DNA from 2 places in the Micromonospora sp. RV43 genome. Region 1 is predicted to be linked to the other one. Evidence: predicted binding sites of a transcription regulator. Region 1 holds the regulator's gene; the other holds the start of a gene.
What was found. The regulator HspR, encoded in region 1, represses chaperone genes until heat shock. The targets are predictions, from matches to a motif close to TTGAGTNNNNNNNACTCAA.

Region 1 (4,411 bases):
CCGGGTGCCGGCGCGGGTGCGGCCGGTGGCCCGAAGGCCGGTGGCGACGACGACGTGGTCGACGCGGAGATCGTGGACGAGGACAAGAAGTGACATCCGGTCCCGGACACGATTCGCACGGCAGAGGGATGAGGTAACCGCATGACGGACAAGCCACGAGCGGCCGGCCCGGGTGCCACCGGGTCGGCGCCGGGCGCCGGCAAGGACACCGGCGACGAACCTCGGGTCGTCATCCGCGACAAGCGCAAGCTCGGCAAGGTGACCGAGCAGCCGGCGAACGACGCTTCGGCGGCCGACGCGGCCGCCGACGCGCCCGCCGAAGGGCTGGTCGAGGAGGCCGAGGTCGTGGTCGACGAGATCGGCGGCGAGGCCGAGGTCAGCGGTCCGACCGTGGTCGACTCGCCCGCCGAGCCGAACGGCGGGACCGGCCCGGACGCGCCGCTCGGCGCCGAGCTGGAGTCGCTCCGCACCGACCTGGAGGAGCGCACCCGCGACCTCCAGCGGGTGACCGCGGAGTACGCCAACTACCGCAAGCGGGTCGACCGGGACCGCAACCTGGTTCAGGAGCAGGCCACCGGGGCGGTGCTCACCGCGCTGCTGCCGATCCTCGACGACCTGGACCGGGCCCGTGAGCACGGCGACCTGGTGGGACCGTTCGGCAGCGTGGCCGAGCAGCTCACCGGCGCGCTCGCGAAGTTCGGCCTGACCGCGTTCGGTGAGACGGGTGACCCGTTCGACCCGACCCGGCACGAGGCGGTGGCGCACCAGACCTCCGCCGACGTGACGGAGCCGACCTGCGTCCAGGTCATGCGCCGTGGTTACCAGCTCGGCGAGCGGCTGCTGCGGCCCGCCATGGTCGCGGTCGCGGACCCGGAGTAGTGCCGACCCGTGACGTCCCGCCCGCCCGCACCGGGCGGGCGGGACGACCGGGGTTCGACCCGTGGAAGGGGGTGGACCGGTGAGTTCCAAGGACTGGATCGAGAAGGACTACTACGCCGCGTTGGGCGTGGACAAGTCCGCCTCCTCGGACGAGATCAAGAAGGCGTACCGCAAGTTGGCCCGGGAGTCGCACCCGGACCACAACCCCGGCGACACCGGCGCCGAGGAGCGGTTCAAGACCGTCTCCGAGGCGTACGCGGTGCTCGGTGACGAGAAGAAGCGCCGCGAGTACGACGAGATGCGCTCGCTGTTCGGCTCCGGCGCCTTCCGGCGCAGCGCCCGCGGTGCGGGCCAGCCGGGCGGCATGCCGTTCGACGTCTCCGACCTGTTCGGCGGCGGCGCCGGGGGTGGGGACAGCCGGTTCAGCGGCGGCGGCTTCACCGACCTGTTCAGCTCGATCTTCTCCGGCGGTGCAGGTGGCGGCGGTCCGGCACGTCCGCGCGGCCCGGCCCGCGGCCGGGACGTCGAGACCGAGGTGGCGCTCGACTTCGAAGACGCGGTACGCGGCGTCACGCTGCCGCTGACGCTGCGCGCGCCCGGCGTCTGCGACACCTGCCACGGCAACGGCGCGAAGCCCGGCACCCAGCCGGTGACCTGCCCGGTCTGCCACGGTGCCGGCGTGACCACCCGCAACCAGGGTTCGTTCAGTTTCTCCGAGCCGTGCCGCAACTGCCAGGGTGTCGGCACGATCGTCGAGGAGAAGTGCCCGGAGTGCCACGGCACCGGCGGGGTCACCAAGACCCGCACGCTGCACGTCCGCTTCCCCGCCGGGGTGTCGGACGGGCAGCGGATCCGCCTGGCCGGCCGAGGTGAGCCCGGCGAGCGGGGCGGTCCGGCGGGCGACCTGTTCGTGCAGGTGAAGGTCCGCCCGGACGAGCTGTTCGGGCGCACCGGGGACGACCTGACCCTGAACGTCCCGATCACGTACGCCGAGGCGGTTCTCGGCACGGACCTGCGCGTGCCGACCCTGGACGGGACGGTGACCCTGCGGGTGCCACCGGGTACGCCCAGCGGGCGGGTGCTGCGCGCCCGCGGCAAGGGCGTCGTACGCAAGGACGGCCGCGCCGGTGACCTGCTGGTCACGCTCGACGTGGTGGTTCCGGCGAAGGTCTCGGACGAGGCGCGGGCGGCGCTGGAGACCTTCGCGGCGCAGACTCCGCCCGCCGCGCGGGAACATCTCGACGCGCGGGTACGTCGATTCAGTTGACGGCGGCACCGGAGGTGAGCGGGCATGTCGGAGGAGTACGTCGGCTCGGGTGACCAGGCATACGAGGCCAAGGTCTTGATGATCTCGGTGGCCGCGCGGATGGCGGGGATGCACCCCCAGACGCTGCGCCAGTACGACCGGCTGGGCCTGGTGCAGGCCGGCCGGGCGTCCGGCGGCGGTCGCCGGTACAGCGTCCGGGACGTGGTGCTGCTCCGCGAGGTGCAGCGGCTCAGCCAGGACGACGGGATCAACCTGGCCGGGGTCAAGCGGATCATCGGGTTGGAGCGGCTGCTCGAAGAGGCGCAGCAGCGGGTGGCCCGGCTGGAGGCGGAACTGGACGCCGCGTACCGGCGGATCGCCGAGCTGGAGTCGCTCGGCGGCTTCCCCCGCGGCGACCTCGTGCCCACCAACCGCACATCCACCGCGCTCGTCGTCTGGCGTCCGCGCCGCGCTCCCGACCGCTGATTCCGTACCTGAAGGCCGGCGCGCCCCGCTCCCCCGGGGCCGCGCCGGCCTTCGTCGTTCCCCGGTCGGTTCGCGGGCCGGGTCAGGGGAAAGCGGGGTACGGCAGAGCGGGGTCAACTAGGCTTTTCCGTAGGGGGCAAAAGCCCCAAAGCGGATTCCGGGCTGGCGGGGGGAGTCATGACGGAACCGGCGAAGAAGGTGGCCGAGCGCGCGGAGGAACGGCTGGAGAAGGTGGCCGAGAACGTGCGCGAGCGGTTCGACCGGGTCACCGAGGGACGCTTCAGCGACAAGGTCAAGGAAGGGCGCTTCGCCGACCAGACGGACCACGGCGTGGACCGGGCGCGGGACGACGAGCGGCGCAAGAAGCAGGGCGGGTCGACCTAGACGATCCGCCGACGTGCGGGCCGGGATCCACGGGGGATCCCGGCCCGTTCGTGTTCTGCAGGGCCGGCCGGGATGCTGGGCTGCTCCGGGCGGGCACCACCCACCCGCCCTCGCGGTCGATCATGAAGTTGGCGGCGACAAACCGGACACCAAATACCGCCAAGTTCATGATCGACCAGGCCGTCGGGTCGACGTGGCCAGCGAGGTCGACGTGGGCGGGTCGAGTCGTCAGAGGCGGCGGTTCTCGCGGACCAGGCCGCCCTCGCACCAGTCGCGGTAGACGAAGAGATCCGGCCGGGCGAGCAGCACCCGGCTGTTGTGCGCCCAGTTGCGCATCAGGTCGTCGCCGGACTTCTCGGCCTGCTCGACCAGCTTGCGGAACCGGCGCTTGGGGTGGGCGCGGAAGTTCGTCCGGATGCCGTCGGCGGCGTAGATGTAGAGGCAGTGCAGCGTGAACCGCCGCGCCGGGCAGCCCTGATCCATGGCCAGATCGAACAGCGTCTGCACCAGATGGTCACCGGCGACCAGCAGATCCCAGTCCGGCGGCATCGAGGTCAGCGGCACCGAATCCGGTTGATAGGCCCACGCCCGAAGCTCGGCGGGCGAGGGATCGACCGGGTTGGCGAAGCCGCGGAACGTCTCTTCCTGCACGCTCACCGGCCGACCTTCCGCTTGCGCTGGCGGGGGCGCAGGCCACCCGCGGACCCTGGCTGCTGGGCCGAAACGTTAACGCGGTTGGACGGAGCAGGGGTAGACCTTCCCGGGATCAATTTGACAACGCCGGGCCGGATCTGCCCTGCGGCTGATCCGGCCCGGCCCGATCAGTCGCCGGTGCCCAGGGGCAGCGGCGCGGGCGGCCGTGCGGCGGCGGCGCGGGTGCGCAGCCACTGCTTGAACCACGGGCTGTCCGGCAGGCGGGCGAGCAGCGGCCCGGTCACCACCGTGATCAACACGTACGCGGTGGCGAGCGCGGCGAGCTTCGGCTCCACCGGGTAGACGGCCGCGACGGCCAGCCCGGCGATGACGATGGAGAACTCGCCGCGCGGGGTCAGCGCCAGGCCGGCCCGCCAGCGTCCGGGCTCGGCGATCCCGGCCCGGCGGGCGGCCAGGTAGCCGGTGGCCACCTTCGTCGCCATGGTCACCACTGCGAGCAGCAGCGCGGGCAGCAGCACCGGCGGCATGTCCAACGGGTTGGTGACCAGCCCGAAGAACACGAAGAAGACCGCGGCGAACAGATCACGCAGCGGGGAGAGCAGCTCGGTGGCGTGGTGCGCCACCGGCCCGGACAGCGCGATGCCCACCAGGAACGCGCCGACCGCCGCCGACACCTGGAGCTTGGCCGCGACACCGGCGACCAGCAGGGTCAGGCCGAGCACGCCGAGCAGCAGCGCCTCCGGATCCTTGGCGGAGAGCGCG
Region 2 (4,411 bases), on a different contig from region 1:
CGGGGTACGGCCGCAGGACCTGGTGGGCGCGATCACCGGGGAGACCCGGATCAGTGGCCGGGACATCGGCTCGATCGAGATCGCCGACCGGTTCTCCCTGGTCGAGGTGCCGCAGGCGGTCGCCGACGAGATCATCGCGGGGCTGCGCGGCACCACCATCAAGGGCCGCAAGGCGACGGTACGCCGGGACCGGGACGGCGACGGGCCGGGCGAGCGCCGCGACCGGGGGTACGAGCGGCGCGACCGCCGCTGAGCGCGGGCGGACACGACGACGCCCCGGCCACCGTGCGTACGGTGACCGGGGCGTCGGCCGTCAGGCGGCGGCGAGCGCCGGCCCGTCCAGCGCCTGGGTGCCGAGTTCGGCCGGGCGCAGGGCCAGCGCGAGCACGTCCGCCACGTCGGACAGGGTGTGCACGGTCAGCGCCTCCCGCACCTGCGCCGGCAGGTCGTCCAGGTCCGGCTCGTTGCGCTTCGGGATGATCACCTCGGTGAGACCGGCCCGGTGCGCGGCGAGCAGTTTCTGCTTCACCCCGCCGATCGGCAGCACCCGGCCGGAGAGCGTCACCTCGCCGGTCATCCCGAACTCCGGCCGCACCGGACGCCCGGTCACCAGGGAGGCCAGCGCGGTCACCATGGTGATGCCGGCGCTCGGGCCGTCCTTCGGTACCGCGCCCGCCGGGACGTGCAGGTGGATCCGCCGCCCGGCCAGCGCGTTCGGGTCCAGCCCGTAGCGCCGCCCGTTCGACCGCAGGTACGACCACGCGATGTGCGCGGACTCCTTCATCACGTCGCCGAGCTGGCCGGTCAGCGTCAGCCCGGGTTCACCCTCCATCGTGGTGGCCTCGATGAACAGCACGTCACCACCGGCGCCGGTGACCGCGAGTCCGGTCGCCACGCCGGGTACTGCGGTGCGTTCGGCCGACTCCGGGGTGAACTTGGGCCGGCCCAGGTAGCGGGCCAGGTTGCCGGCGTCGACGTGCACCGGCGCGGAGTCCGTGGCGAGCGCGACCGCGACCTTGCGCAAGATCTTGGCGAGAGCGCGTTCGAGCTGCCGGACGCCGGCCTCCCGGGTGTACTCACCAGCGATCAGCGCCAGCGCCTCGTCGGCGACGCTCACCTCCTCGCCGGTCAGCCCGGCCCGCTCCCGCTGCCGGGGCAGCAGGTGGTCCCGGGCGATGGCGACCTTCTCGTCCTCGGTGTAGCCGTCCAGCGCGACCAGCTCCATCCGGTCCAGCAGCGGGCCGGGGATCGCCTCCACCACGTTGGCGGTGGCGAGGAACAGCACGTCGGACAGGTCGAGGTCGACCTCCAGGTAGTGGTCGCGGAACGTGTGGTTCTGCGCCGGGTCGAGCACCTCCAGCAGGGCCGCCGCCGGGTCGCCGGAGTAGCCGGCGGCCAGCTTGTCGACCTCGTCGAGCAGCACGACCGGGTTCATCGAGCCGGCCTCGCGCAGCGCCCGCACGATCCGGCCGGGCAGCGCGCCGACGTAGGTGCGCCGGTGGCCGCGGATCTCCGCCTCGTCCCGGACACCGCCGAGGGAGACGCGGACGAAGTTGCGGCCCAGCGCCCGGGCGACCGACTCGCCGAGGCTGGTCTTGCCGACACCGGGCGGGCCGGCCAGGGCCAGCACCGCGCCGGAGCCGCGTCCGCCGACGACGCCGAGGTTGCGCTCCGCGCGCCGGTTGCGCACCGCGAGGTACTCCAGGATGCGGTCCTTCACGTCGGCCAGGCCGGCGTGGTCGGCGTCCAGCACGGCCCGGGCCGCGGCCAGGTCGGTGTCGTCCTGGGTACGCGTGCTCCAGGGCATCTCCAGGACGGTGTCCAGCCAGGTACGGATCCAGCCCGCCTCGGGTGAGGCGTCACTGGCCCGCTCCAGCTTGCCGACCTCACGAAGCGCCGCCTCACGGACCTTCTCCGGCAGGTCGGCGGACTCCACCCGGGAGCGGTAGTCGGCGGAGCCGTCCGGCTCGTCCTCGCCGAGTTCCTTGCGGATCGCGGCGAGCTGCTGGCGGAGCAGGAACTCCCGCTGGGACTTCTCCAGCCCCTCGCGGACGTCGCTGTTGATCTGCTCGGTGACCTCCTGCTCGGCCAGGTGTTCCTTCACCCAGCCGACGAGCAGTTCCAGCCGGGCGGTGACGTCCGGCGCGGCGAGCAGTTCGGTCTTCTGGGTCAGGCTGAGCCAGGGCGCGTAGCCGGCCGAGTCGGCCAGCTCGGACAGGTCGGTCATCCGCTCCATCGCGTCGATCACCTGCCAGGCGCCGCGCTGCTGCAGCACCGAGGTCATGAGCGCGCGGTACTCGCGGGCGAGTTCCCGGGCGCGGCCCGCCGGTGCGGGTTCGTCGAGTGTGGCCGCCTCCACCCAGAGCGCGGCGCCGGGACCGGGCACGCCGGAGCCGATGCGGGCGCGGGTGAGACCGCGGACGACCGCCGCCGGTTCGCCGCTGGGCAGCCGGCCCACCTTCTCGATCGTTGCGACCACGCCGACGGAGCCGTACTCGCCGTCGATGCGGGGCACGGCCAGGAGTTCCTTGTCGCCGGTGGCGCGGGCCGCGTCGACAGCGGCCTGGGTGGTCGGGTCGAGGGTCACCGGGACGACCATCCCGGGCAGCAGGACGGCGTCGGTCAGAGGAAGTACCGGAAGAGTTGCCATCGAACACCTGCCATCACATTGGTTGAGCGTGTCTGGCTCAAGTAACAAAACGTTCCCCTTGTTCCGGGTTGTGACCCACGCCACTACGAAGCGCCGCGTTCCCGCGCTCCGCACCCAATGGCGGCACCCTTTACCGCGACCCGCCGAATGGAAACAGTCGGCTATTGTTGCGGAATTACCGCGCGGTAGGTCAAACTCTTAGCCACACCCCGCCCGACACAGGGAGTAATGGCGATGGCAAGGAAAGTAATCACCGTTCTGACCGACGACCTCGACGGCGGAAAGGCCGATCGGACCGTCGAGTTCAGCCTGGACGGCGTGGCGTACACGATCGACGTCTCCGACGAGAACGCGGGCGTCCTGCGCAAGGCGCTGGATCCGTACATCAGCGCTGGCAGGCGAATCGGCCGGGGAGCGACCGAGGTCGCCCGCGGCGCCCGTCGCACCGCCCGGCCGAGCACCTCGGGAATGGACCGCGAGCAGAACCGCGCCATCCGGGAATGGGCCGCCAAGAACGGGTTCGAGATTTCCGAGCGCGGACGCATCCCGGTGTCGGTGGTCGAGGCGTACAAGAACCGCTGACCGCCACCGGTTCACCGTCGGGCATCCCGGGGTCACGCTGAGAAATCGGCGGGGCCCCGATCGGCTTTCTACGGTCAGCGCTTTTCATCCGGCCGGATACCGCCGGCACGAAATTTCTTCCGGGATCACCTTCCACCGTGCACGTACGCGGGAACGGCAGCGGCCGCCCGGAGGAGTCCCCCGGACGGCCGCTGCCGTTCGCCCGCTCAGTTGACCCGGATGCGCACCACGTCGATGGCGGGAGTCTGGTTGGCCCGCTCCATCATCGGGATGCGGTGCGAGCCGTCACCGGCCCAGACCGCGCACTGCGCCACGCCCGACTGCGCCAGGCCCGGAATCTGGATCAGCACGTCGTCCGGCTGGTTGCCGCCCCGCCCGTCCTCGGTGGCCACGAAGAAGGCCGGCACGTCCTGCGGGTTCGGAGGCTGCCGGGTGCTGCCGAGCATGCGGCAGGCGGTGTGGAAGTGGCCGCGCACCAGGCCCTGGCCGTTGAGCAGCGAGCTCTCCAGGTAGTAGCCGCCCTGGCCGGCGGCGAGGAAGCGGTCCCGCACCAGGTTCTTGGTGGTGACCCGGAGGGTGAACGGCTGGTTGCGCCGCACCTGGTTCGGGAACTGCGTGATCAGCAGCGACGGGTTGTTCGCCGCGGCGCCCACCTCACCGAACGCGGTGCTCACGCACCGGTTGCCGTTCTGGAAGCCGTCGTGGGCCTGGAGCTGGCTGCCGGAGCAGTCCTTGGCGAGCACGTTCAGGCCGTTGCCGCCACCGTTGTTCTGGCCGCCGCCGTTGTTGTTCCCGCCGCCGTTGTTCCCGCCGTTCTGACCGCCGTTGTTGTTGCCGCCGTTCTGGCCCCCGTTGTTGTTGCCGCCGTTCTGACCGCCGTTGTTGTTCCCGCCGTTCTGGCCGCCGTTCTGCGGGGTGTCGGTCACCGCGCACTGGGCGAGCTGGTCCAGGCCCTGCGGGCGCTGGGCGACCCGGCCGATGGCGGTGGCGATCCGGTTGAGCGCCGCGGTCCGCTTGTCCGCGAGCGGACGCAGGATCGCGTTGTTGATGAACTCGCCGCCGTTGCGGCCCTCCGCCGCGAGCCGCCGGTTCGCGTCGGCGATCTGCGACTCCAGCAGCGCCAGGGTGCGGTCCACCTCGGCGCGGGCCTGACCGGGCACCTGCGGCAGCCGGCCCCGG

Region 2: the regulator HspR is predicted to act here: its motif matches at 2,673-2,691, upstream of lon (endopeptidase La).

What each region holds. Positions count from the first base shown of each region.
Region 1 is NZ_LEKG01000046.1:7,882-12,292, forward strand. It holds gene dnaK (molecular chaperone DnaK) at 1-93, shown strand, start outside; gene grpE (nucleotide exchange factor GrpE) at 142-879, shown strand; gene dnaJ (molecular chaperone DnaJ) at 959-2,146, shown strand; gene ABD52_RS13870 (heat shock protein transcriptional repressor HspR) at 2,171-2,611, shown strand; gene ABD52_RS13875 (hypothetical protein) at 2,789-2,995, shown strand; gene ABD52_RS13880 (hypothetical protein) at 3,224-3,652, opposite strand; gene ABD52_RS13885 (cation:proton antiporter) at 3,817-4,411, opposite strand, start outside.
Region 2 is NZ_LEKG01000075.1:8,724-13,134, reverse strand. It holds gene ABD52_RS18940 (DEAD/DEAH box helicase) at 1-253, shown strand, start outside; gene lon (endopeptidase La) at 314-2,650, opposite strand; gene ABD52_RS18930 (Lsr2 family protein) at 2,885-3,232, shown strand; gene ABD52_RS18925 (hypothetical protein) at 3,439-4,411, opposite strand, start outside.